3 regions of the Streptomyces sp. Q2 genome follow, and region 2 is predicted to be linked to each of the others. Evidence: riboswitches for the same ligand, from Rfam matches in the RefSeq annotation. Region 2 holds a riboswitch; each other region holds the start of a gene.

Region 1 (7,587 bases), on a different contig from region 2:
ACGAGGCCATGCAGACCGGCCCGCAGAACATGCCCTCCTTCCCCGACACCACACTGTCGGCGCAGAACAAGAAGGACATCATCGCGTACCTCGACGCGGTCAACGGCGAGGACACCGAGAGCCCCGGCGGCCTCGAACTGGGCGGACTCGGTCCGGTCAGCGAGGGCCTGTTCGGCTGGATCTTCGGACTCGGCTCGCTGATCGCGGTCGCCGTCTGGGTCGCCGCTCGGACCGCAAAGGCCAAGAAGTCATGAGTAGCCAAGACATTCCAGAAGAGAACCTGCCCGCTGAGCAGGACCACGCGCACGGCGCGGTAGGCGTCGCGGACGAGAAGAACCCGTTCGCCGACCCCGGACTGCCGCCCCACGAGCACCGCATCCAGGACATCGACGAGCGGGCCGCCAGGCGGTCCGAGCGCACGGTCGCGATGCTGTTCGTGCTGTCCATGCTGGCCACCGTCGGCTTCATCGCCTCGTATGTGACCATCCCGCACGACAAGGCGATCTACGTCTTCCCGATCGGGCACATCAACGCGCTGAACTTCGCGCTGGGCCTGACCCTGGGTGCGGCGCTGTTCCTGATCGGCGCGGGCGCGGTCCACTGGGCCCGCACCCTGATGTCCGACGAGGAGATCACCGACGAGCGTCACCCGATCGAGGCGGCGCCCGAAGTCAAGGCCAAGGTCATGGCCGACTTCAAGCAGGGCGCCAAGGAGTCCGCGCTCGGCCGTCGCAAGCTGATCCGCAACACGATGTTCGGCGCGCTGGCCCTGTTCCCGCTCTCCGGCGTGATGCTGCTGCGCGACCTCGGTCCGCTGCCCGGCACCAAGCTGCGCCACACCCTGTGGTCCAAGGGCAAGCTGCTCGTCAACATGAACACCAACGAGCCGCTGCGCGCCTCCGACGTCGCGGTCGGCTCGCTGACCTTCGCCAAGCCCGAGGGCCTGGAGGAGCACGACGAGGAGTTCCAGACCGAGATCGCCAAGGCCGCCCTGATGATCGTCCGGATCCAGCCGGACAACATCAAGGACAAGCGCGAGCTCGAGTGGTCGCACGAGGGCATCGTGGCGTACTCGAAGATCTGCACCCACGTCGGTTGCCCGATCTCCCTGTACGAGCAGCAGACGCACCACGTGCTGTGCCCCTGCCACCAGTCCACCTTCGACCTCTCCGACGGTGCCCGGGTGATCTTCGGCCCCGCCGGTCACGCCCTGCCGCAGCTGCGCATCGGTGTGAACGACGAGGGCTACCTCGAGGCGCTCGGCGACTTCGAAGAGCCCGTCGGTCCTGCATTCTGGGAGCGCGGATGAGCACTGAGAAGACCACCACTGACTCGCGCTCGCGCGAGAAGGCACCCGCCGGTGAGCGGGTCGCCGACTGGGCCGACGGCCGCCTGGGGATCTACTCCCTGGCCAAGGCCAACATGCGCAAGATCTTCCCCGACCACTGGTCGTTCATGCTGGGCGAGGTCTGCCTCTACAGCTTCATCATCATCATCCTCACGGGTGTGTACCTGACGCTGTTCTTCCACCCGTCGATGAACGAGGTGGAGTACCACGGCAGCTACGTCCCGCTGCAGGGCCAGCTGATGTCCGAGGCGTTCAACTCGACCATGCACATCTCCTTCGATGTGCGCGGTGGTCTGCTGATCCGGCAGATCCACCACTGGGCGGCGCTGATCTTCCTCGCCGGCATGTTCGTGCACATGATGCGCGTGTTCTTCACGGGTGCGTTCCGCAAGCCGCGTGAGGTCAACTGGCTGTTCGGCTTCCTGCTGTTCGTCCTGGGCATGTTCACCGGGTTCACCGGCTACTCGCTCCCGGACGACCTGCTCTCCGGCACCGGTGTCCGCTTCATGGAGGGCGCGGTCCTGTCCGTGCCGATCGTCGGCACGTACCTGTCGTTCTTCCTCTTCGGCGGCGAGTTCCCGGGCGGCGACTTCGTGGCCCGCTTCTACTCGATCCACGTCCTGCTGCTGCCGGGCATCATGCTCGGTCTGGTCGTCGGCCACCTGATCCTGGTCTTCTACCACAAGCACACGCAGTTCGCGGGCCCCGGAAAGAGCAACAAGAACGTCGTCGGCATGCCGCTGCTCCCGGTGTACATGGCCAAGGCCGGAGGCTTCTTCTTCCTGGTCTTCGGTGTCATCGCGGCCATCGCGGCGATCGCCTCGATCAACCCGATCTGGGCCATGGGCCCCTACCGGCCGGACCAGGTGTCCACGGGCGCCCAGCCCGACTGGTACATGGGCTTCTCCGAAGGCCTGATCCGTGTGATGCCGGGCTGGGAGATCAACTTCTGGGGCCACACGCTCGTCCTGGGCGTGTTCATCCCGCTGGTGATCTTCCCGCTGGTCCTGGTCGCGATCGCGGTCTACCCGTTCATCGAGTCCTGGGTCACCGGCGACAAGCGCGAGCACCACATCCTGGACCGCCCGCGCAACGTGCCGACGCGCACGGCCTTCGGCGTCGCGTGGATCACCTGGTACATGGTGCTGCTGATCGGCGGTGGAAACGACCTCTGGGCCACCCACTTCCACCTGTCGATCAACGCCATCACCTGGTTCGTCCGGGTCGCGTTCTTCGTCGCCCCGGTCATCGCGTTCGTCATCACCAAGCGGATCTGCCTCGGCCTCCAGCGCCGCGACAAGGACAAGGTGCTGCACGGCCGCGAGTCGGGCATCATCAAGCGCCTGCCGCACGGTGAGTTCATCGAGGTGCACGAGCCGCTCAGCCAGGAGCAGCTGCACACGCTCACGGCGCACGAGCAGTACGTGCCGGCGCAGATCGGCCGGACGGTCGACGAGAACGGCGTCGAGCGCAAGGTGAAGGGCTCCGAGAAGCTGCGCGCCAAGCTGAGCGAGGCGTACTACGGCGAAGAGGCCCAGATCCCCAAGCCGACCGTCGAGGAGTACAAGGAGATCACGAGCGGCCACGGCCACCACTGATCGCTGCGCTCGCCACGCGCGGGAAGGGCCCCGTCCGAAGACCGGACGGGGCCCTTTGCCGTGCCCCCGGCTGGATAGGGTGGGACCCGTTGAGACTCGCGTCCCGCTGTACGGGACTGATCCAGGAGCGGCTTATGAGCGCTGTGACCCCCGCTGGAGGCGACACCGCGGCGGACCGTTCCTGGCCCGAGGTACTGAGCGCACTGCTCGGCGGGCGGGACCTGAGCGCCGGTGACACGGCGTGGGCGATGGACCGCTTCATGAGCGGCGAGGCCACGGACGCCCAGATCGCGGGCTTCATGGTGGCGCTGCGGGCCAAGGGAGAGACGGTCGAGGAGATCAACGGTCTCGTCGAGGCGATGTACGCGCACGCCCAGCCGCTGCACATCCCGGGCCCGGCCGTCGACATCGTCGGCACGGGCGGCGACCGGGCCAAGACGGTCAACATCTCGACGATGTCCGCCATCGTCATCGCGGGCACCGGCGCGAAGGTCGTCAAGCACGGCAACCGGGCGTCGTCCTCGGCGAGCGGGTCGTCCGACGTGCTGGAGAAGCTCGGCATCAACCTGGACCTGTCGCCCGAGGGCGTGGCACGCGTGGTGGAGGAGGCCGGGATCACCTTCTGCTTCGCGGCCAAGTTCCATCCCTCGATGCGGTTCGTCGGCGCGGTCCGGCGGGACCTGGGCATTCCGACCTCGTTCAACCTGCTCGGTCCGCTGACCAACCCCGCCCGGGTCTCCGCCTCGGCGGTCGGCTGCTTCGACACCCGGATGGCCGGGCTCATCGCCGGCGTACTGGCCGAACGGGGCTCCTCCGCGCTGGTGTTCCGCGGCGACGACGGCCTCGACGAGCTGACGACCACGGCCACCTCCCGGGTGTGGGTCGTCCGCGACGGCAAGGTCACCGAGGAGGCCTTCGACCCGCGGGACGTCGGCCTCGAACTGGTGCCGGTGGCGGCGCTGCGGGGCGCGGACTCCTCGTACAACGCGGAGGTCGCCCGGCGGCTGCTGGACGGTGAGCCGGGCCCGGTGCGGGACGCCGTACTGCTGAACTCGGCGGCGGCGCTGGTGGCCCTGGAGCCGACCGGAGCGCCGCTGACCGTGCAGATCCGTGCCGGGATGGACAAGGCGGCCCAGGCGATCGACTCCGGCGTGGCCAAGCGGACGCTGGAGCGCTGGGTGGCGGCCAGCAACGCGTAGCGCCCCCTGGGGCGATGACGTGGTGATGTCCCGCAATCCGGACCCGGGTTGCGGGACCACGATCGCTTCGCGTAGGTTTCTGAACCAGGTCATGAGTGACAGTCATGAGGCCCCGGCCGACTGTCCGGCAACCCTCCGTCCGTGGCGGGGTGCCCCGGGTGAAGACCAGGTCGTAGGCAGCGAGGTCTACGGCAAGCGCGGACCCCTCGTCGCTCCTGAATCGAGCGCAGTACCAGGGGTCCTGGTCATTCGAGGGAGCCTTCCGTGAGCAAGCGAATGCGATAGGGCCGCAGAGCCCCGCCTCCGCATCCCCCTTTTTTCACCTTCACCCGCGCTTGAGCCGTGTCCGCTCGCGTGGTGATGTCGCCTGCCTCTCACGGGAGTTCGCCATGTCTGTCTCCACCGTCGCCGCCGCCCGGTCCGTCTGTGCCCCGCTGCCCGTTCTCGGCCGGGATGTCACCGTCCCGCTCGTCACCGGCGGCGAGGTCACCTACGCCGCGCTCGACTACGCGGCCAGCGCGCCGGCCCTGCAGCGGGTCTGGGACGACGTGGCGGCGTACGCGCCCTACTACGGCAGCGTGCACCGCGGCGCCGGCTACCTCTCCCAGCTGTCCACCGACCTCTTCGAGAACGCCCGCAAGACGGTCGCCGAGTTCCTCGACAGCCGGGCCGAGGACCAGGTGGTCTTCACCCGGTCCACCACCGACTCCCTGAACCTCCTGGCCGCCGCGCTCCCGGCCGACTGCCAGGTCTTCGTCTTCGAGACCGAGCACCACGCCTCGCTGCTGCCCTGGCAGGACGCCCGCGTCAGCTACCTCGACGCCCCGCGCACCCCGCGGCAGGCGGTGGCGACCCTGGAGCGCGCCCTCGCCGACCGTGACCCGCAGGGCCCGGCCCTGGTCTGCGTGACCGGCGCCTCCAACGTCACCGGCGAGCTGTGGCCCGTACGGGAGCTGGCCGCCGCCGCGCACGCGCACGGCGCCCGGATCGTCCTGGACGCCGCCCAGCTGGCCCCGCACCACCCGGTGTCGCTGCGGGACCTCGACGTCGACTGGGTCGCCTTCTCCGGGCACAAGCTGTACGCGCCCTTCGGCACCGGCGTGCTGGCCGGCCGGGCCGAATGGCTGCGCGCGGCGGAGCCGTACCTCGCGGGCGGCGGCGCCAGCCGCAAGGTCACGCGGCGCTCGGACGGGGGAGTGGACGTGGAGTGGCACGAGAGCGCCGCCCGCCACGAGGCCGGTTCCCCGAACGTCATCGGGGCCTACTCCATCGCCTCCGCCTGCAAGGCCCTCACCGAGGCCGGCTTCGACACGCTGGTCGCGCGGGAGCAGTACCTGATCGACACGGTCCGCGCGGGCCTCGCCGAGGTGCCCGAGGTCAGGGTCCTGTCCCTGTTCGGCGACGACGCCCCGCGGGTCGGCGTGATCTCCTTCGTCGTCGAGGGCTGGAACAGTTCCCACTTCGCCGCCGCGCTCTCCGCCGAGTACGGCATCGGCGTCCGCGACGGCCTCTTCTGCGCCCACCCGCTGGTCCGCACCCTGCTCGGCAGCGACCCCCAGACGCAGGGCGAGTGCGGTGCCCCCGAGGCCGCGCCCGGCGAGAAGTCCCTCAACGCGATCCGGGTGAGCTTCGGCGCCGGCACGCCCGACGAGCACGTGGAGCGGTTCGTGAGCGCGGTGAAGGAACTCGTCCGGGACGGTGCGAAGTGGAACTACCGCACCGAGGACGGGCGCTGCGTGCCGGCGGTCTGAGCTCGCCGGCGGTCCGCGACGGAGGCGGTGTTCGATCGGTCAGGAGTCCAGACCGATCGCGAACGCCGCCTCCAGGTCGTGCTGGGAGTACGTCCGGAACGCCACGTGCGTGTCCGTTCCCTCCACGCCGGGGATCTTGCTGATCCGGCCGGGGATGACCTCCGCCAGGTCCTCGTGCCGCTTCACCCGGACCATGGCGATCAGGTCGTACGTGCCGGTCACGGAGAAGACCTCGCTGACGTTCTCCAGCGCCGCGATCGACTCCGCGATCTCGGGGATCCGGTCCACGCTGGTCTTGATCAGGACGATCGCGGTGATCACGGCTGGTTCTCTCCCTCGGGGGCCGGAGCTGGGGCGGGCTTCACTCTAGTCCCACGCCCGAATCGCACCCACGCGAAGGCGAGCCCCAGGCCGAAGCCCACCAGGTGGGCCAGGTAGGCCACGCCGGGACCCTGGCCGGCCCGGCCCGCGGCCAGCCACTGGAGGGTCGCCCAGAAGGGGAGGACGACCCAGGCGGGGAAGCGCAGGGGCAGGAAGAACAGGAACGGCAGGAGACTGGTGACGCGGGCTCCGGGGAACAGGTACAGGAACGCGCCGAGGACCGCCGAGATCGCCCCGGACGCGCCGACCAGGGACTGCTCGGAGTTCGCGTTCGCGGCCGCGTAGCCCAGCAGGGCGAGGTAGCCGCAGCCCAGGTAGAAGAGGGTGAACTGGACACGGCCCATCCGTTCCTCGGTCAGTACGCCGAAGACGTAGAGGAAGAGCATGTTGCCCAGCAGGTGGACCCAGCTGCCGTGCACGAAGAGGGCCGTGGCGGGGGTGAGCGCGGCCCGCCCCGACCCCTCGAACAGTTCGGCGGGGACGACGCCCCAGCGGTGGAAGTAGGTGCGCTGCGCGGCGAGCAGCGCGTCGCCCGAGCCGTAGGCCGGATTGAACCCCGATGCCGGGCCGACCAGGAAGAGCAGACCACACCCGGCGATCAGCCCGTACGTCACCGGTGCCGACGGCCACCGGACCGCCCCGACCGCTCTGCCGACCGTCCCGCTCCAGTTGCTGATCATGAACACAGAGCATGACGTAAGGGGGCCGAACGACACAGACCGCCTCGCCGCCCTGGACGGCGGAGCGGCAAGTACCCGCCAGGCCGTAGGGTAACGAGCCACACGCACCGGGGTGCCCGGCGCGTCACGGACACTAGAAGGAACAAGAAGGAAGGCGAACAGCCACGATGACGGTTCCCCTGCCGACTGCCTCGACGCGGTGGCGCTGCACCCTCTGCGGCAACCTCACACGCTTCGACGTGACCCGCTCGTCGAAGGTGGTCGAGTACGTCCACCTCGACCTGGCCGGTGAGCCGAAGGTCGAGGAGCGCGAGGTGGTCAGTGAGACCATCGAGTCGGTGCGCTGCCGCTGGTGCAACGCCGTGGATCAGGTGGAACTCGTGGACAGGCCGGGCGCCGGCTCCTGAGGGAGCGGGCCCCGCACAGGCGATGGGGTGAGGATGGTGGAGACCGCAGGCGGGGGGCCGGGCGACGGCGCCGCTGAGGTGCTCGACCGGCCCCTGCCCGACGGCGTGCGCCGCAGGGTCGTACAGATCGTCTCGGACGGCTTCGGCGGGCTGACCGTCGGTGAACTGCCCCCGCAGTTGCGACAGTACGCCAGGTTCGCGCCGAACCGGCGGGCCAAGTTCG
Region 2 (7,587 bases):
GCCGCCCACTCCGGGTCCTGGAGCAACGCGCGGCCAACGGCGACCAGGTCGAACTCCTCGGCCTCCAGCCGGTCGAGCAGGTCGTCGAGGCCCCGGACCGGGGAGCCCTCGCCCATGAAGCCCTTGATGAAGTCGCCGTCGAGGCCGACCGAGCCGACGGTGATGACGGGCTTGCCGGTGAGCTTCTTGGTCCAGCCGGCCAGGTTGAGGTCCGAGCCGTCGAACTCGGGCAGCCAGTAGCGGCGGGTGGAGGCGTGGAAGGCGTCGACACCGGCCGCGGCGAGCGGGGCGAGGACGGCCTCCAGCTCCTCGGGGGTCTCGGCGAGGCGGGCGCGGTAGGCCTCCTGCTTCCACTGCGAGTAGCGGAAGATCACGGGGAAGTCGGACGAGACGGTCTCGCGGACTGCCGTCACGATCTCCTCGGCGAACCTGGCGCGGGCCACCGGGTCACCGCCGTAGGCGTCGGTCCGGCGGTTGGTGCCGGCCCACAGGAACTGGTCGACCAGGTAGCCGTGGGCGCCGTGGATCTCCACGCCGTCGAAGCCGATCCGCTCGGCGGCCGCGGCGGCCTCGGCGAACGCGCCGATGACGTCGTCCAGGTCGCTCCGGGTCATCGCCTTGCCGGTGGGCTCGTCGGCGCCGATGCGCAGCCCGGAGGGGCCGACGGCGGGGGCGTCGGCGTACGGCGGCTGGCCCTGCTCGCGCACCATGCCGATGTGCCACAGCTGCGGCACGATGGTGCCGCCCGCCGCGTGCACGTCCGCCGCTACCTTCGCCCAGCCCGCGAGCTGCTCCTCGCCGTGGAAGCGCGGGATGTCGTCGCTCTGTCCGGCCGACTCGTGGCCGACGTAGGTGCCCTCGGTGACGATCAGGCCGACCCCCGCGGCGGCGCGGCGCTCGTAGTACGACGCCACGTCCGCGCCGGGGATGCCGCCCGGGGAGAACGCGCGGGTCATGGGCGCCATCACGATGCGGTTCGGGACGGTCAGGCCGTTGATCACGGTGGGCCGGGCGAGGATGCGGGCCGCGCGGGAGGTGGACTCGGCGGTGGTGGCGGTCACGTGGGGGCTCCAATGAAACCAGTCGGTATGTGCATGCGCATATACGGTACGCAGGTTTCAACCGACCCACCGGCCACCGCATTCCACCTGTGCTGTGATCCCGGACACGCCCGAGGGCGGCACCCCCTGTCTCCAGGGAGTACCGCCCTCGGCGTCGTACAGCGATGAACTCGCGATCCTCGGAAGGATCAGAAGTCCATGTCACCGCCCGGCATGCCGCCGCCGGCCGGGGCAGCGCCCGCCTTCTCCGGCTTGTCGGCGATGACGGCCTCGGTGGTGAGGAACAGCGCGGCGATGGAGGCGGCGTTCTGCAGGGCAGAGCGCGTCACCTTCGCCGGGTCGATGATGCCTTCGGCGATCATGTCGACGTACTCACCGGTCGCGGCGTTCAGGCCGTGGCCGACGGGCAGGTTGCGCACCTTCTCGACGATGACGCCACCCTCGAGACCACCGTTGACGGCGATCTGCTTGAGCGGGGCCTCCAGGGCCAGCTTCACGGCGTTGGCGCCGGTCAGCTCGTCACCCTCGAGGTCCAGCTTCTCGAAGACCGAGGAGGCCTGGATGAGGGCCACGCCACCACCGGCGACGATGCCCTCCTCGACGGCCGCCTTCGCGTTGCGAACGGCGTCCTCGATGCGGTGCTTGCGCTCCTTGAGCTCGACCTCGGTCGCGGCACCGGCCTTGATGACGGCCACGCCGCCCGCGAGCTTCGCCAGGCGCTCCTGGAGCTTCTCGCGGTCGTAGTCGGAGTCGCTGTTCTCGATCTCGGCGCGGATCTGGTTGACCCGGCCCTGAACCTGCTCGGAGGAGCCGGCACCGTCGACGATGGTGGTCTCGTCCTTGGTGATGACGACCTTGCGGGCACGGCCCAGGAGGTCGATGGAGGTGTTCTCCAGCTTGAGGCCGACCTCCTCGGAGATGACCTCGCCGCCGGTGAGGATGGCGATGTCGTTCAGCATCGCCTTGCGGCGGTCACCGAAGCCCGGGGCCTTGACGGCGACGGACTTGAAGGTGCCACGGATCTTGTTGACGACCAGGGTCGACAGGGCCTCGCCCTCGACGTCCTCGGCGATGATCAGCAGCGGCTTGCCCGACTGCATGACCTTCTCCAGGAGCGGGAGCAGGTCCTTGACGGAGCCGATCTTGGAGTTGGCGATCAGGATGTACGGGTCGTCGAGCGACGCCTCCATACGCTCCATGTCGGTGGCGAAGTACGCCGAGATGTAACCCTTGTCGAAGCGCATACCCTCGGTGAGCTCAAGCTCCAGACCGAAGGTCTGGGACTCCTCGACGGTGATGACGCCTTCCTTGCCGACCTTGTCCATCGCCTCGGCGATGAGCTCGCCGATCTGGGTGTCGGCGGCGGAGATGGAGGCCGTGGAGGCGATCTGCTCCTTGGTCTCGACATCCTTGGCCTGCTCGAGCAGGGCACCGGAGACGGCCTCGACGGCCTTCTCGATACCGCGCTTGAGGGCCATCGGGTTGGCGCCGGCGGCTACGTTGCGCAGACCCTCGCGCACCAGCGCCTGGGCGAGCACGGTCGCCGTGGTCGTTCCGTCACCGGCGACGTCGTCCGTCTTCTTGGCGACTTCCTTGACCAGCTCGGCGCCGATCTTCTCGTACGGGTCCTCGAGCTCGATCTCCTTGGCGATGGAAACACCATCGTTGGTGATCGTGGGCGCGCCCCACTTCTTCTCGAGGACGACGTTGCGGCCCTTGGGGCCAAGGGTGACCTTGACGGCGTCGGCGAGCTGGTTCATCCCGCGCTCGAGACCGCGCCGTGCCTCCTCGTCGAACGCGATGATCTTGGCCATGTGAAGTGGTCCTCCCGGACAGGGGGTGGATTTCTCCGGACCGCGCTGGCGCCCGCGACGGACGGCCTGCCTGCCGCGTGGTTCCTTGCCCCACATGGCCTGCGGGCCTCACCGACCCGGTCCTCGTTGTCACTCTCACCTTCAGAGTGCTAACGCCAATGATTAGCACTCGCCCCTGCCGAGTGCAAGCGCCTGCCGGGGAACGGTCCGCCCCGCGCCGACCTGTTCCGGACATGCCGAAGGGCTCGTAACCCATGACTCCCCATGGGATACGAGCCCTCCGAAGAACAGAAGAACGTCGCTGTCAGTCGGCGCGTGCTTCAGCCGGTCGCCAGTCGGACCATGTCCGCCTGCGGCCCCTTCTGGCCCTGCGAGATCTCGAAATCGACTCGCTGACCTTCCTCCAGGGTGCGGTAGCCGTCCATCTGAATCGCGCTGTAGTGGACGAAAACATCCGCACCACCGTCGACCGCGATGAAGCCGTACCCCTTCTCCGCGTTGAACCACTTGACGGTGCCCTGAGCCATGCCTAACTCCCCTATTACTGGCCCTTGCACAGATCCACACTTCGCGGATCCGGGTCAGACCTCACCCCCCACACGGTTGGGGGCGTGCGCCGGAACGCGTCGACCGCGGCCGAATGTATCTGTCCAACTGCCCTCTGCAACAGGTCAATCGGACGAGAATTCCGGACGTGCGGGGTCCGGAATGTAGTGAGAATTCACCCGAACTCAGGGCAAGTCGGGCCCCACAAAAAGCACAAAAGCCGCAAAAGAAGCACACACTTTGGCTACTTCTTATCGGGTGCAAGGGGAAACTGAAGGGCTTCCGACCCGGAGATCGGCATCGTGTTCCCCAACTGTACCGCGCTCAACCACATTGAATTGCCCCCTCCGCTTCTCTTACGGAGGGGGCAATTCGATGAACGCTCGGTAATCGAAGTTACCGACGGTAATAATCAGCCGCCGGCCACGGCCGGAATGATCGAGACACCGGCACCGTCCGGGGTGGCGGTCTCCAGCCCCTGCTCGAAGCGGACGTCGTCGTCGTTGACGTACACGTTGACGAACCGGCGCAGCTTGCCCTGGTCGTCCAGGACTCGCGCGGCGATACCGGTGTGGTTCTTCTCCAGGTCGGTGATGACCTCGGCGAGAGTGGCCCCCTCGGCGGCGACCTCGGCCTTGCCACCGGTGTAGGTGCGCAGGATGGTGGGGATGCGGACGGTAACGCTCACGATGTGACCTCCGGTCAGGGATACGGGCCTAGGGGCGCGGGGAGCTGCGCGACCAGCCCCCACCGGCCTGCAGCTTGGAGACGGACTAGACGAGACCAGCCTCGCGGAACGACTCCAGGTTCGGACGAATGGTCGCGGTCAACCCGGTCCCCGCCACCGCGTCCAACGTCTTGAGACCGTCACCCGTGTTCAGCACGACCGTGGTCTTCGTCGGGTCGAGGAGACCGCTCTCGATCAGCTTCCGCGCCACGCCCACGGTCACACCACCGGCGGTCTCCGCGAAGATGCCCTCCGTGCGCGCGAGGAGCTTGATCGCGTCCACGATCTGCTCGTCGTTCACGTCCTCCACCGCACCGCCCGTACGCCGCGCGATGTCGAGGACGTAGGGGCCGTCGGCCGGGTTGCCGATGGCGAGCGACTTGGCGATGGTGTTCGGCTTCTGCGGCCGGACGACGTCGTGCCCGGCCTTGTAGGCGACGGACACCGGCGAGCAGCCCTCGGCCTGCGCTCCGAAGATCTTGTACGGCTTGTCCTCGACGAGCCCGAGCTCGATCAGCTCCTTCAGACCCTTGTCGATCTTCGTGAGCTGCGAGCCGGAGGCGATCGGGACGACCAGCTGGTCCGGGAGCTGCCAGCCGAGCTGCTCGCAGATCTCGTACGCCAGGGTCTTGGAGCCCTCGGCGTAGTACGGCCGCAGGTTGACGTTGACGAAGCCCCAGCCCTCGCCGGCCGGGTCGCCGATCAGCTCGGAGCAGAAGCGGTTCACGTCGTCGTAGTTGCCCTCGATGCCGACGAGCTCGCCGCCGTAGATGGCGGCCATGACGACCTTGCCCTGCTCCAGGTCGTGCGGGATGAACACGCAGGAGCGGAAGCCCGCGCGGGCGGCGGCGGCGCCGACGGCACCGGCCAGGTTGCCCGTGGAGGAGCAGGAGAGGGTGGTGAAGTGGAAGGCGCGGGCGGCCTCGATGGCCTGGGCGACGACGCGGTCCTTGAAGGAGTGCGTCGGGTTGCCGGAGTCGTCCTTGACGAAGAGCTTGCCGGCGTCGACACCCAGCTCGCGGGCGAGGTTGTCGGCCTGGACGAGCTTGGTCCAGCCGGGGTTGATGTTCGGCTTGTCCGCCACGTCGGCCGGGACGGGCAGCAGCGGCGCGTAGCGCCAGATGTTCGCGGGTCCCGCCTCGATCTGCTTGCGGAGTTCTTCCGTGTCGTATGCGGAGAAGTCGTAGGCGATCTCGAGCGGGCCGAAACACTCCTCGCAGGCGAAGACCGGGCCGAGGGGCACGCGGTGACCGCACTCGCGGCAGCTCAGCGCTGCGGCGGGGCCGAGGTCTACGGTGTTCGTGGTGCTTGCATCAGTCTGCACAGCCATGGAGGCGAGGCCCTTTCTCCTCATCTTCCTCACGACGCACTTCGCCGTGAGACGGATTTGGCACCTTCCCTAGTCGGGAGCCTCGCTGGTGACGAGAACCGACTGGAGGGTTGCCGGGGCTTCATCGGGCCGTATCCCTCTGCCCCTCTGGATGAGCGGTATGTAGTTGTTGATCGTTGAAACGGAACGCGGACCCCGACATGCGATGGTCATCAGCGTTGTTCAAGACTGTAACCGAAGGCCAGGACAGTTGAGCCAGCCGTCCGAACCGCGAGATGGATCACATGGTCTGCGAGAGAGCATGGATCACACGCTCGCCGAGAGAACGCAGAGGAGCCGCGCACTGTGCTGAAGGAAGTCGAGCGTTGGCTGAGCACTCGCTCCTGGTCGAAGACCGATCGCCCGCTCCACAAGATCATGGCCGCGAAACGCGCCACGAACCAGACGGTCAGTGTCGTGCTGCCCGCGCTGAACGAGGAGGAGACGGTCGGTGACATCGTCTCCGTGATCCGTCACGACCTCATGCGGCAGGTCCCGCTCGTCGACGAGATCGTCGTGGTGGACTCGGGATCCACCGACCGCACCTCCGAAGTGGCCGCCGCCGCGGGGGCCCGGGTCGTCCATCGCGACGACATCCTGCCCCGCATCCCCACCGCTCCCGGCAAGGGCGAGGTGCTCTGGCGCTCGCTCCTGGTCACCAGCGGCGACATCGTCTGCTTCATAGACGCCGACCTGAAGGAGTTCTCCTCCGACTTCGTCTCCGGGATCGTGGGCCCGCTGCTCACCGACCCCGGCATCGACCTCGTCAAGGGCATGTACGACCGCCCGCTGCGCGGCGCGGCCGGTCAGGGCGGCCGGGTCACCGAACTGATGGCCCGCCCGCTGCTGAACATGCACTGGCCGCAGCTCGCCGGTTTCGTCCAGCCGCTCGGCGGCGAGTACGCGGCCCGCCGCTCGCTCCTGGAACAGCTCCCCTTCCCGGTGGGCTACGGCGTGGAGCTGGGCATGCTGATCGACGCCCTGCACCTGGTCGGCCTCGACGCGCTGGCCCAGGTCGACGTGGGTGTGCGCAAGCACCGCCACCAGGACGGCCAGGCGCTGGGCCGGATGTCCGCCGCGATCTACCGCACGGCCCAACTGCGGCTGGCCCGCGGGCACCTCGTGAGGCCCTCCCTCACCCAGTTCGAACGGGGTGAGGACGGCTTCGAGCCGCGTACCTACTCCGTGGACACCGAGGAGCGGCCGCCGATGGTCGAGATCGTCGAGTACGCGCACCGAAAGGTCGCCTGACCGGGCGTGTTTCCGGCATCCGAGGGCCGTCAGGAGCCGTACAGGGCCGTGTACGGCCCTCGGAGCCACCCGAACGTTTGAGTGTTTCCGGGCCGGGCTAGGTTGAGGCGTATGGCTGCAACGCATGGTGCTCGGAGTGCTGAGGTACTGGTCGCGTCCAACCGCGGCCCCGTTTCGTACGAGGTACGCCCGGACGGTGCGGACGGCACGCTCCACGCCAAACGGGGCGGCGGCGGGCTGGTCTCGGGGCTGTCCGCCATCGGACCCGACGCGGACGCGCTGTGGGTGTGCTCGGCGCTGGGCGACGGCGACCGCGAGGCGGTACGGCGCGGGGTCGGCGAGCCAGGCGTCCGCATGCTCGACATCCCCGCCGACGTGCACGCCGCCGCGTACAACGGCATCGCCAACTCCGTGCTGTGGTTCGTCCACCACATGCTGTACCAGACGCCGCTGGAACCGGTCTTCGACGCGGAGTTCCGACGGCAGTGGGCGTCGTACGAGACGTACAACCGCGCGTTCGCCGAGGCGCTGGCCGAGGACGCGGCCCAGGGGGCGGCGGTCGTCGTACAGGACTACCACCTCACCCTCGTCCCGGGCATGCTCCGCGAGCTGCGCCCGGACCTGCGGATCGGCCACTTCTCCCATACGCCGTGGGCGCCGCCGGAGTACTTCCGGATGCTGCCGGACGACATCGCCGGGCAGATCCTGCGCGGCATGCTCGGCGCGGACCGGCTCGGCTTCCTCACCCACCGCTGGGCGGACGCCTTCACGGCCTGCTGTACGGAGTTCGCCGGGGGCCTCGGCGACACCCGGATCGGC
Region 3 (7,587 bases), on a different contig from region 2:
GTGGAGCAGGAACCCGTGGCCCACGGCTGACCCGCGCGCAGCGGGCCGACCCGCCGCGGCAGCGGGCCGACCCGCACGCATGGGGTAGGGTTGACCTGCGCGCTCACACGGTGACCTCACACGGATGCCGGTGGAGAGCGCACCGGGACGTGGCGCAGCTTGGTAGCGCACTTGACTGGGGGTCAAGGGGTCGCAGGTTCAAATCCTGTCGTCCCGACTTGCGGATCAGCAGGTCAGAGGCCGTGACGGCGATACCCGTCACGGCCTTCGCGGTTTTCCGGGGCCTGCGTCGAGCCGTTCCCGCAGCGGTCGAGTTTTACGCCAACGCTCATGTGCGGTGGGCGAGTCCGCGACTCCTTGAGTGTGGGGAGCGATTGCCGACCGGGGCGGGGCGATCGATCCCAGGGCGTTCCGGCATCCCGAACCCCTCGCGCGCGCTTCGGCCGCGCACTGAACCCGGCGCGGCCATGGGAGAGTTCGGACGTCGTCCATCCCGGCGATGGGGGCGGACGTACCCACCAGCCGCGCGCAGGCCAGGAAGAGCCTCGCCCGCGACCTCACTCGCCACCCGCCCCCCGACGGCAGGAGTCGACGCCCGCCCCGTGGACGCCCCCTTGACGCCGGCCGGAGCTCGGCCGACACTCCGGAGGGGAATCCTAGTGAACAGGTAGGGAAGCATGAGGTGCCTTGGACCGGTCACCGCCGACGTGAGCCGTACGTCCGGGCAGTCACCCCTTCTGACCTCCCGCCGGCACATCGATCTGCTGCGAGTGTGCAGCGCGATCAGCCCCCTGGGCTGAGCCCGGCCTTCCCCCCGCGCCTCGACGCCCGCCGGCGCCGTCGCACGCGAGGGAGGCCCGCCCCCTCACCGCCCGACGTCGCCTCCGCGGCGTGTACGTCCACGCCTCCACCCGGGGAGAACCATGTCCGTCACACCGCTCGCCGCCATCCCCTCCGCCCTGCCCGCCCCGGCTTTCCGGGGGAGGATCGGCCGGGACGCGCGCAGCGGGCACTACGCCGTGCCCCGCCGCTACCGCCTCCACCTGTCGCCGACGTGTCCCGACGGTCTCCGCATCGCCGTGACGCACAGCCTGCTCGGACTCGACGACGTCTGCCCCGTGACGCTTCTGGGCGCGGTCCCCGACTGTCCCGACGGGGGACACTCCGCACTCCGCCCGCTGTACGAGGCGAGCGTGCACCGGTACACCGGTGCGGCCGCCGGGCCGGTGCTCAGCGACGACTGGTCGGGGCGGATCGTCAGCACCCACGCCCCCGACATCACCCGCGACCTGGCCCTGCACTTCGGGGGCGGTCGCTCGGCGCTGTACCCGTGCGGGGCGGAGTCGGAGATCGAGGCCGTGGAGCGGCTCTGCGGGCAGGGCATCGAGCAGGCCGCGCAGGCGGCCGGGGCGGCGGGCCCGGACACCGGGGCGCGTGACGTGGCTCTCGACAGGCTGCTGGAGACGCTGGGGTCGCTGGAGCGCCGGCTCGTCGGACGCGCGTATCTGATCCGTGATCAGATCACCGCGGCCGACGTCGAGTTGTGGGTCACGCTGGTCCAACTCGACACCGTGCACCGCCACCACCTGGACGCCGCCGCGGTGCACCGCATCGCCGGCCACCCCCTCGTGTGGGCCTACGCCCGCCGCCTGGCCGCCCACCCGGCCTTCGGTGTCCACCTCGACCTCGACGGCATCGCCCGCCGGCACCACGCCCGCTGCCGGGGCCTGGAGGCCGCCGGAGCCGCCGTACAGATCCTCGACTGGGCTGCTTACGCGGCTCAGCAGGCGTAGCCGGTTCCATCTGGCGGACCGGCGTTGACATTCGTACGGGCGTTTGTCTTAACTGACTGGCAGAACGGTAATGAGTGTCAGCGACAAGCCCTGGCTTGCTGACCGGCAACCCTCGCACGCGGTGGGGTGCCCCAGGTGACGACCGGACCGGATGACATTCGGTAAGCGCGAGGGCCCTTCGGGCCGGAAGAGCATGGTGACGGACATGTACGCAGCTCCCAGGACGGCCCCGCGCCGCTCCCAGAGCTGCGTGCCGCCGTACGCGCACCGGCTCGTCGCCGACCGGGCCGTCGATCTGCTCCGCGTGAGCAGCGCACTGTGTACCGCACCGGGCCGTGCCCGCTGTCGGGGCTGACGTCCTTCCCCAGCCCCCGCGTTCCTGACGAACCCCGCCCTCGCGGTGCCTCGTCGTCCGCCCAACCCCCGGTCACCGTGCGTCCCCGTGTGCCACGTCCCGCCGCCCCAGAGCGGCCGCCGTAGCAGTACCATGTTCGCCGCGTCCGGGGGGTCCCGACCCCCGCCGGAGCCCTCCATGAGTGAACCCCCAGGCGCAGCCGTGTCCCTCGCCGAGGCACCGCCGCCCGCCGACACCCCGTCAAAACCACTCGCCGCCCAGCGGGTTCTGCCACTGCGGCGGCCCGGCCGCTGGATCGCCACCGCGGTCGTCCTGGTCCTGGCGGCCCAGTTCGTCCACGGCCTGGTGTCCAACCCCTTCTACCAGTGGGACCGCTTCGGCTACTGGTTCCTGCGGCCGACCATCCTCGACGGGCTCCTCATCACCCTCGAAGTCGCCGCCTACAGCGCGGTGTTGGGCCTCCTCGGCGGCATCCTGCTGGCCCTCGCCCGGCTCTCGCGCAGCCCGGTGCTCCGCGCCGTCAGCTGGACCTACATCTGGGCACTGCGGTCGATCCCGCTGATCGTGGTGTTGCTGTTCCTCTACAACTTCAGCGCCCTGTACCGGACACTCAGCGTGGGCGTCCCCTTCGGGCCGGCCTTCCTCACCTTCGACGAGTCGCGGCTCGCCACCGACATGGCCGTCGCCGTCATCGGCCTCAGCCTCAACGAGGCGGCCTACGCGGCCGAGGTCGTCCGCGGCGGCATCCTCTCCGTCGACCAGGGCCAGCACGAGGCGGCCTCCGCGCTCGGCCTGCCCAAGGGCTACCAGTTCAGGAAGATCGTCTTCCCGCAGGCGCTGCGGTCCATCACGCCGAACTACGTCAACCAGCTCATCGGCCTCATCAAGGCCACCTCGCTGGTCTTCTACGTGTCCCTGCTCGACCTGTTCGGCACCGCGCAGACCATGGGCGCCACCTACCCCGGCGACATCGTGCCGCTCCTGCTGGTCGTCACCGTCTGGTACCTGATCCTCACCAGCGTCGTGTCCGTCATCCAGTTCTACGTCGAGCGGTACTACGCCCGGGGCGCCACGCGAACCCTGCCGCCGACGCCGTTGCAGAAGCTGCGGACCGGTCTCACCGACCTGAGGGACCGCATCCGCCGGGAGGCCGCCGTATGACCGCCGACACGATCGAGCACGCCGCCGCCGTCGAGGTCCACGACGTGCACAAGTGGTACGGCACCCACCGGGTGCTGGACGGGGTCGACCTGACGGTACGGCCCGGCGAGGTCACCGTGATCCTCGGCCCGTCCGGCTCCGGCAAGTCCACCCTGCTCAGGGTCGTCAACCACCTGGAGAAGCCGGAGATCGGCCACGTCAGCGTCAACGGCGAGCTGATCGGCGTACGCCGCCAGGGCGACCGCCTGAAGGAGCTGAGCGAGCGGGCCATCCTGACCCAGCGCAGCCGCATCGGCTTCGTCTTCCAGAACTTCAACCTCTTCCCGCACCTCACCGTGCTGGACAACGTGGCCGCCGCCCCGGTGGCGACCGGGAAGCTCGGCAAGGCCGAGGCCCAGGTACTCGCGCGGGAACTGCTGGACCGCGTCGGCCTGGCCGACAAGGCCGCCGCCTACCCGCGGCAGTTGTCCGGCGGCCAGCAGCAGCGCGTGGCCATCGCACGCGCCCTGGCGCTGCGTCCCGGAGTCATCCTCTTCGACGAGCCGACCTCCGCGCTCGACCCCGAACTCGTCGGTGAGGTCCTCGCCGTCATCAAGGACCTGGCGAGGAGCGGCACCACCCTGATGATCGTCACCCACGAGATCGGCTTCGCCCGGGAGATCGCCGACCGGGTCGTCTTCATCGACGAAGGCCGGATCGTCGAACAGGGCCCGCCCTCCGAAGTCCTGGACAAGCCGCGCCACGAGCGGACCCGGGACTTCCTGAGCAAGGTGCTCTGACCCGGCCGACGCCGGGAACCACCGCTTCCCCCCACGCCACCCTCACCACCCTCCGCATGACAAGGACAAGGACAGCCATGCCCACCCAGATCTCCCGACGCGGCCTGCTACGAGGCATCACCGCGGCGACCGCCGTCACCGCCCTCGCCACCCAGCTCACCGCCTGCGGGGGCGACAGCGACGCCGCCACCAGGACCGACACCGCCGGCACGGTCACCGTCGGTCAGTTGTCCAACGGCGCCGCCAAGGAGACCACCCTGAAGGTCTCCGAGGTGAAGTCCATCAGCGCCGAACTGCCCGCCGCCCTGAAGAAGAGCGGCAAGCTGGTGATCGGATCCGGCACGCTGCCCTCCGGCAGCCCGCCGCTCGGCTTCGTGGGCGACGACCAGAAGACGATCACCGGCTCCGAGCCCGACCTCGGACGGCTGGTGGCCGCCGTCTTCGGACTCGAGCCCGAGGTGCGCCGGTCGACCTGGGAGAACCTGTTCATCGGCCTCGACAGCGGAAAGGTCGACGTGGCCTTCTCCAACGTCACCGACACCGAGGAGCGCAAGCAGAAGTACGAGTTCGCGTCCTACCGCAAGGACGATCTCGCCTTCGAGGTGAGGAAGGACAACACCTGGAAGTTCGACGGCGACTACCAGAGCCTCGCCGGCAAGACGGTCTCCGTCGGCAACGGCACCAACCAGGAGAAGCTCCTCCTGGAGTGGAAGGCGAAGCTGGCCAAGGAGGGCAAGAAGCTCACCGTCAAGTACTTCCAGGAGAGCAACAGCATCTATCTGGCGTTGAACAGCGGCAAGATCGACGCCTACTTCGGCCCCAACCCGAACCTCGCCTACCACGCGGCGAAGACCGCCGGCACGCCCCAGGCCACCCGCATCGCGGGCCAGTTCTCCGGCGCCGGCGAGACGCTCCAGGGCCTGATCGCCGCGACGGCGAAGAAGGACAGCGGCCTCGCCAAGCCACTCGCCGACGCCATCAACCACCTGATCGAGAACGGCCAGTACGCCAAGTGGCTCGCCGCCTGGAACCTCTCCAACGAGGCCGTCGCCAAGTCCGAGGTCAACCCGCCCGGCCTCCCACTGGCCAACTTCTGATCGATCGTCACGCCGCCTGCGACACATGCCGATCACACCAAGAAGGGACACCGTCTCCGTGGCCCGTCCGACCGTCCTCCGCGGGGGCGCGGCCCCGTCCGCACCCGACGCCCCCGTCCTCGACAACGCCGTGTGGGCGGCGCTCGACGGCCCGCACGCCCACCTCGCCGAGCGCGTCGGCCGAGCCGCCCGCTACCCGGCCGACGTCTACGACTTCGCCGCCCTCGCCGATCCCGACGACCCGGCCGCCTGGGCCGACCTGCACACGCTCGTCGGTGCGGGGACCGTCGTACGGATCAAACCGGTCGAGAAGGTGCCCGCCGCCTGGGAGGTGGTCGGCGGCGGGGTGGGTGTCCAGCTCGTCGACACCGCGCTGCGGGCCGAGCCCGCCCCCGAGGCGGTACGGCTCGGGCCCGACGACGTCCCCGAGATCCTGGACCTCGTCGCCCGCACCAGGCCGGGCCCGTTCCTGCGGCGGACGGTCGCGCTCGGGACCTACCTGGGGATCCGGGAGCGGGGGCGACTGATCGCCATGGCCGGCGAACGGATCCGGCCGCCCGGCTGGACGGAGATCAGCGCGGTCTGCACGGACCCGCGACACCGCGGCCGGGGCCTGGCCACCCGGCTGGTGCGCGCGGTCGCCGCGGGCATCCGCGAACGCGGCGACACCCCGTTCCTGCACGCCGCCGCGGACAACACTCCCGCCATCCGGCTGTACGAGTCGATCGGCTTCACCCTGCGCCGCCGCTCGCCCATCCTCCTGGTACGCAGCCCCGGAACATCCCACGAGGCCAGGACGTTGTGACTCACGACGAGATCCGCGAGGCGCCCTCCCGCGCCCGGACGAAGGAGGTGACGGCCGTGCCCCGCGTCCTCCACGCCGTCCACCTCCACTCCCGGCCCCACATCGATCTCCAGCGCGTGGCCGGCGCGCTCTGTTGCTCCTGACCCGTCGCCCAGCCGCCGTGCCCCCCTGTCTGCGGGCCGGTGATCTCGTACGGACCTCCAGGAAGGCACCCACTCGTGTCCCCATCTCCCTCCCCCTCCCTGCACCTTGCCGTCGCCCTGGACGGCACCGGCTGGCATCCGGCCTCCTGGCGCGAGCCGGTGTCCCGTCCGCGTGACCTGTTCACCGCCGGATACTGGGCCGACCTGGTCGCCGAGGCGGAACGCGGCCTGCTCGACTTCGTGACCATCGAGGACGGACTCGGCCCGCAGTCCTCCCACTTCCTCGAACCGGACGAGCGCACCGACCAGGTGCGCGGCCGCCTGGACGCCGTCCTGATCGCGGCGCGCATCGCCCCGCTGTCCCGGCACATCGGCCTGGTGCCGACCGCGGTGGTCACGCACACGGAGCCGTTCCACCTCTCCAAGGCGATCGCCACCCTCGACTACGTGAGCACCGGCCGCGCGGGACTCAGGGTGCAGATCACCGCCCGCCCGAACGAGGCCGCGCACTTCGGCCGCCGCACCATCCCCCGCATCGAGGCCTACGACAGCCCGGACACCCGGGACCTGGTGGCCGACCTCTTCGACGAGGCCGCCGACCACGTGGAGGTCGTGCGCCGCCTCTGGGACAGCTGGGAGGACGACGCGGAGATCCGGGATGTCATCACCGGCCGCTTCGTCGACCGCGACAAGCTCCACTACATCGACTTCCAGGGTCGGCACTTCAGCGTCAAGGGGCCCTCCATCACGCCCCGCCCGCCGCAGGGCCAGCCACTGGTCAGCGCCCTCGCGCACGACACCGTCCCGTACCGGCTGGTGGCCCGCGCGGCCGACGTCGGCTACGTCACCCCGCACGACACCGACCAGGCCCGTGCCATCGTCGCCGAGATCCGCGCCGAGCAGGAGACGGCCGGCCGTGCCGACGAGCCCCTGCACGTCTTCGGGGACCTGGTGGTCTTCCTCGACGACGACCCGGCCGAGGCAGCGGCCCGCCGGGACCGGCTCGACGCGCTCGCGGGGGAGCCGTACACCAGCGACGCCCGCATCTTCACCGGCACTCCCGCCCAACTGGCCGACGTTTTGCAGGAGTTGGCGTCCGCCGGTCTCACCGGCTTCCGGCTCCGCCCCGCCGTCCTCGGCCACGACCTCCCGGCGATCACCCGCGGCCTGGTCCCCGAACTCCAGCGCCGCGACGCCTTCCGCCGCGCCTACGAGGCCGACACCCTGCGCGGACTGCTGGGGCTGCCCCGCCCCGCCAACCGCTACGCCGCTGCCGCGACCGCCTGAGCCGGAAGGACCGCAGACCCATGAGCAAGCCCCTGAAGCAGATCCATCTGGCCGCCCATTTCCCCGGCGTCAACAACACCACCGTCTGGAGCGACCCCGAAGCCGGCAGCCACATCGAGTTCAGCTCCTTCGCCCACTTCGCGCAGACCGCCGAGCGCGCCAAGTTC

Evidence for each region. A riboswitch is a leader RNA that binds a small molecule or an ion and turns the genes downstream of it on or off. The one in region 2 is predicted to bind S-adenosylmethionine.
Region 1: it holds a riboswitch for S-adenosylmethionine, as region 2 does, so the genes downstream of both, ACWBNA_RS36665 (aminotransferase class V-fold PLP-dependent enzyme) here and thrC (threonine synthase) in region 2, are expected to answer to the same signal.
Region 3: it holds a riboswitch for S-adenosylmethionine, as region 2 does, so the genes downstream of both, ACWBNA_RS36105 (amino acid ABC transporter permease) here and thrC (threonine synthase) in region 2, are expected to answer to the same signal.

What each region holds. Positions count from the first base shown of each region.
Region 1 is NZ_JBXEJE010000041.1:56,021-63,607, reverse strand. Features, by position in the region: gene qcrC (cytochrome bc1 complex diheme cytochrome c subunit) at 1-254, shown strand, start outside; gene qcrA (cytochrome bc1 complex Rieske iron-sulfur subunit) at 251-1,309, shown strand; gene qcrB (cytochrome bc1 complex cytochrome b subunit) at 1,306-2,946, shown strand; gene trpD (anthranilate phosphoribosyltransferase) at 3,081-4,145, shown strand; SAM riboswitch class IV at 4,233-4,349, shown strand; gene ACWBNA_RS36665 (aminotransferase class V-fold PLP-dependent enzyme) at 4,535-5,896, shown strand; gene ACWBNA_RS36660 (Lrp/AsnC family transcriptional regulator) at 5,936-6,217, opposite strand; gene ACWBNA_RS36655 (rhomboid family intramembrane serine protease) at 6,214-6,957, opposite strand; gene ACWBNA_RS36650 (hypothetical protein) at 7,125-7,364, shown strand; gene ACWBNA_RS36645 (NYN domain-containing protein) at 7,398-7,587, shown strand, end outside.
Region 2 is NZ_JBXEJE010000019.1:25,730-33,316, reverse strand. Features, by position in the region: gene ACWBNA_RS21620 (NADH:flavin oxidoreductase) at 1-1,061, opposite strand, end outside; gene groL (chaperonin GroEL) at 1,250-2,875, opposite strand; gene ACWBNA_RS21610 (cold-shock protein) at 3,196-3,402, opposite strand; gene ACWBNA_RS21605 (MoaD/ThiS family protein) at 3,834-4,109, opposite strand; gene thrC (threonine synthase) at 4,195-5,478, opposite strand; SAM riboswitch class I at 5,496-5,636, opposite strand; gene ACWBNA_RS21595 (glucosyl-3-phosphoglycerate synthase) at 5,824-6,768, shown strand; gene ACWBNA_RS21590 (alpha,alpha-trehalose-phosphate synthase (UDP-forming)) at 6,880-7,587, shown strand, end outside.
Region 3 is NZ_JBXEJE010000040.1:25,534-33,120, reverse strand. Features, by position in the region: gene ACWBNA_RS36125 (MFS transporter) at 1-30, shown strand, start outside; tRNA gene ACWBNA_RS36120 (tRNA-Pro) at 144-217, shown strand; gene ACWBNA_RS36115 (putative leader peptide) at 678-800, shown strand; gene ACWBNA_RS36110 (glutathione S-transferase C-terminal domain-containing protein) at 924-1,793, shown strand; SAM riboswitch class IV at 1,860-1,967, shown strand; gene ACWBNA_RS36105 (amino acid ABC transporter permease) at 2,326-3,309, shown strand; gene ACWBNA_RS36100 (amino acid ABC transporter ATP-binding protein) at 3,306-4,088, shown strand; gene ACWBNA_RS36095 (ABC transporter substrate-binding protein) at 4,166-5,185, shown strand; gene ACWBNA_RS36090 (GNAT family N-acetyltransferase) at 5,244-5,990, shown strand; gene ACWBNA_RS36085 (putative leader peptide) at 5,987-6,133, shown strand; gene ACWBNA_RS36080 (LLM class flavin-dependent oxidoreductase) at 6,209-7,420, shown strand; gene ACWBNA_RS36075 (NtaA/DmoA family FMN-dependent monooxygenase) at 7,441-7,587, shown strand, end outside.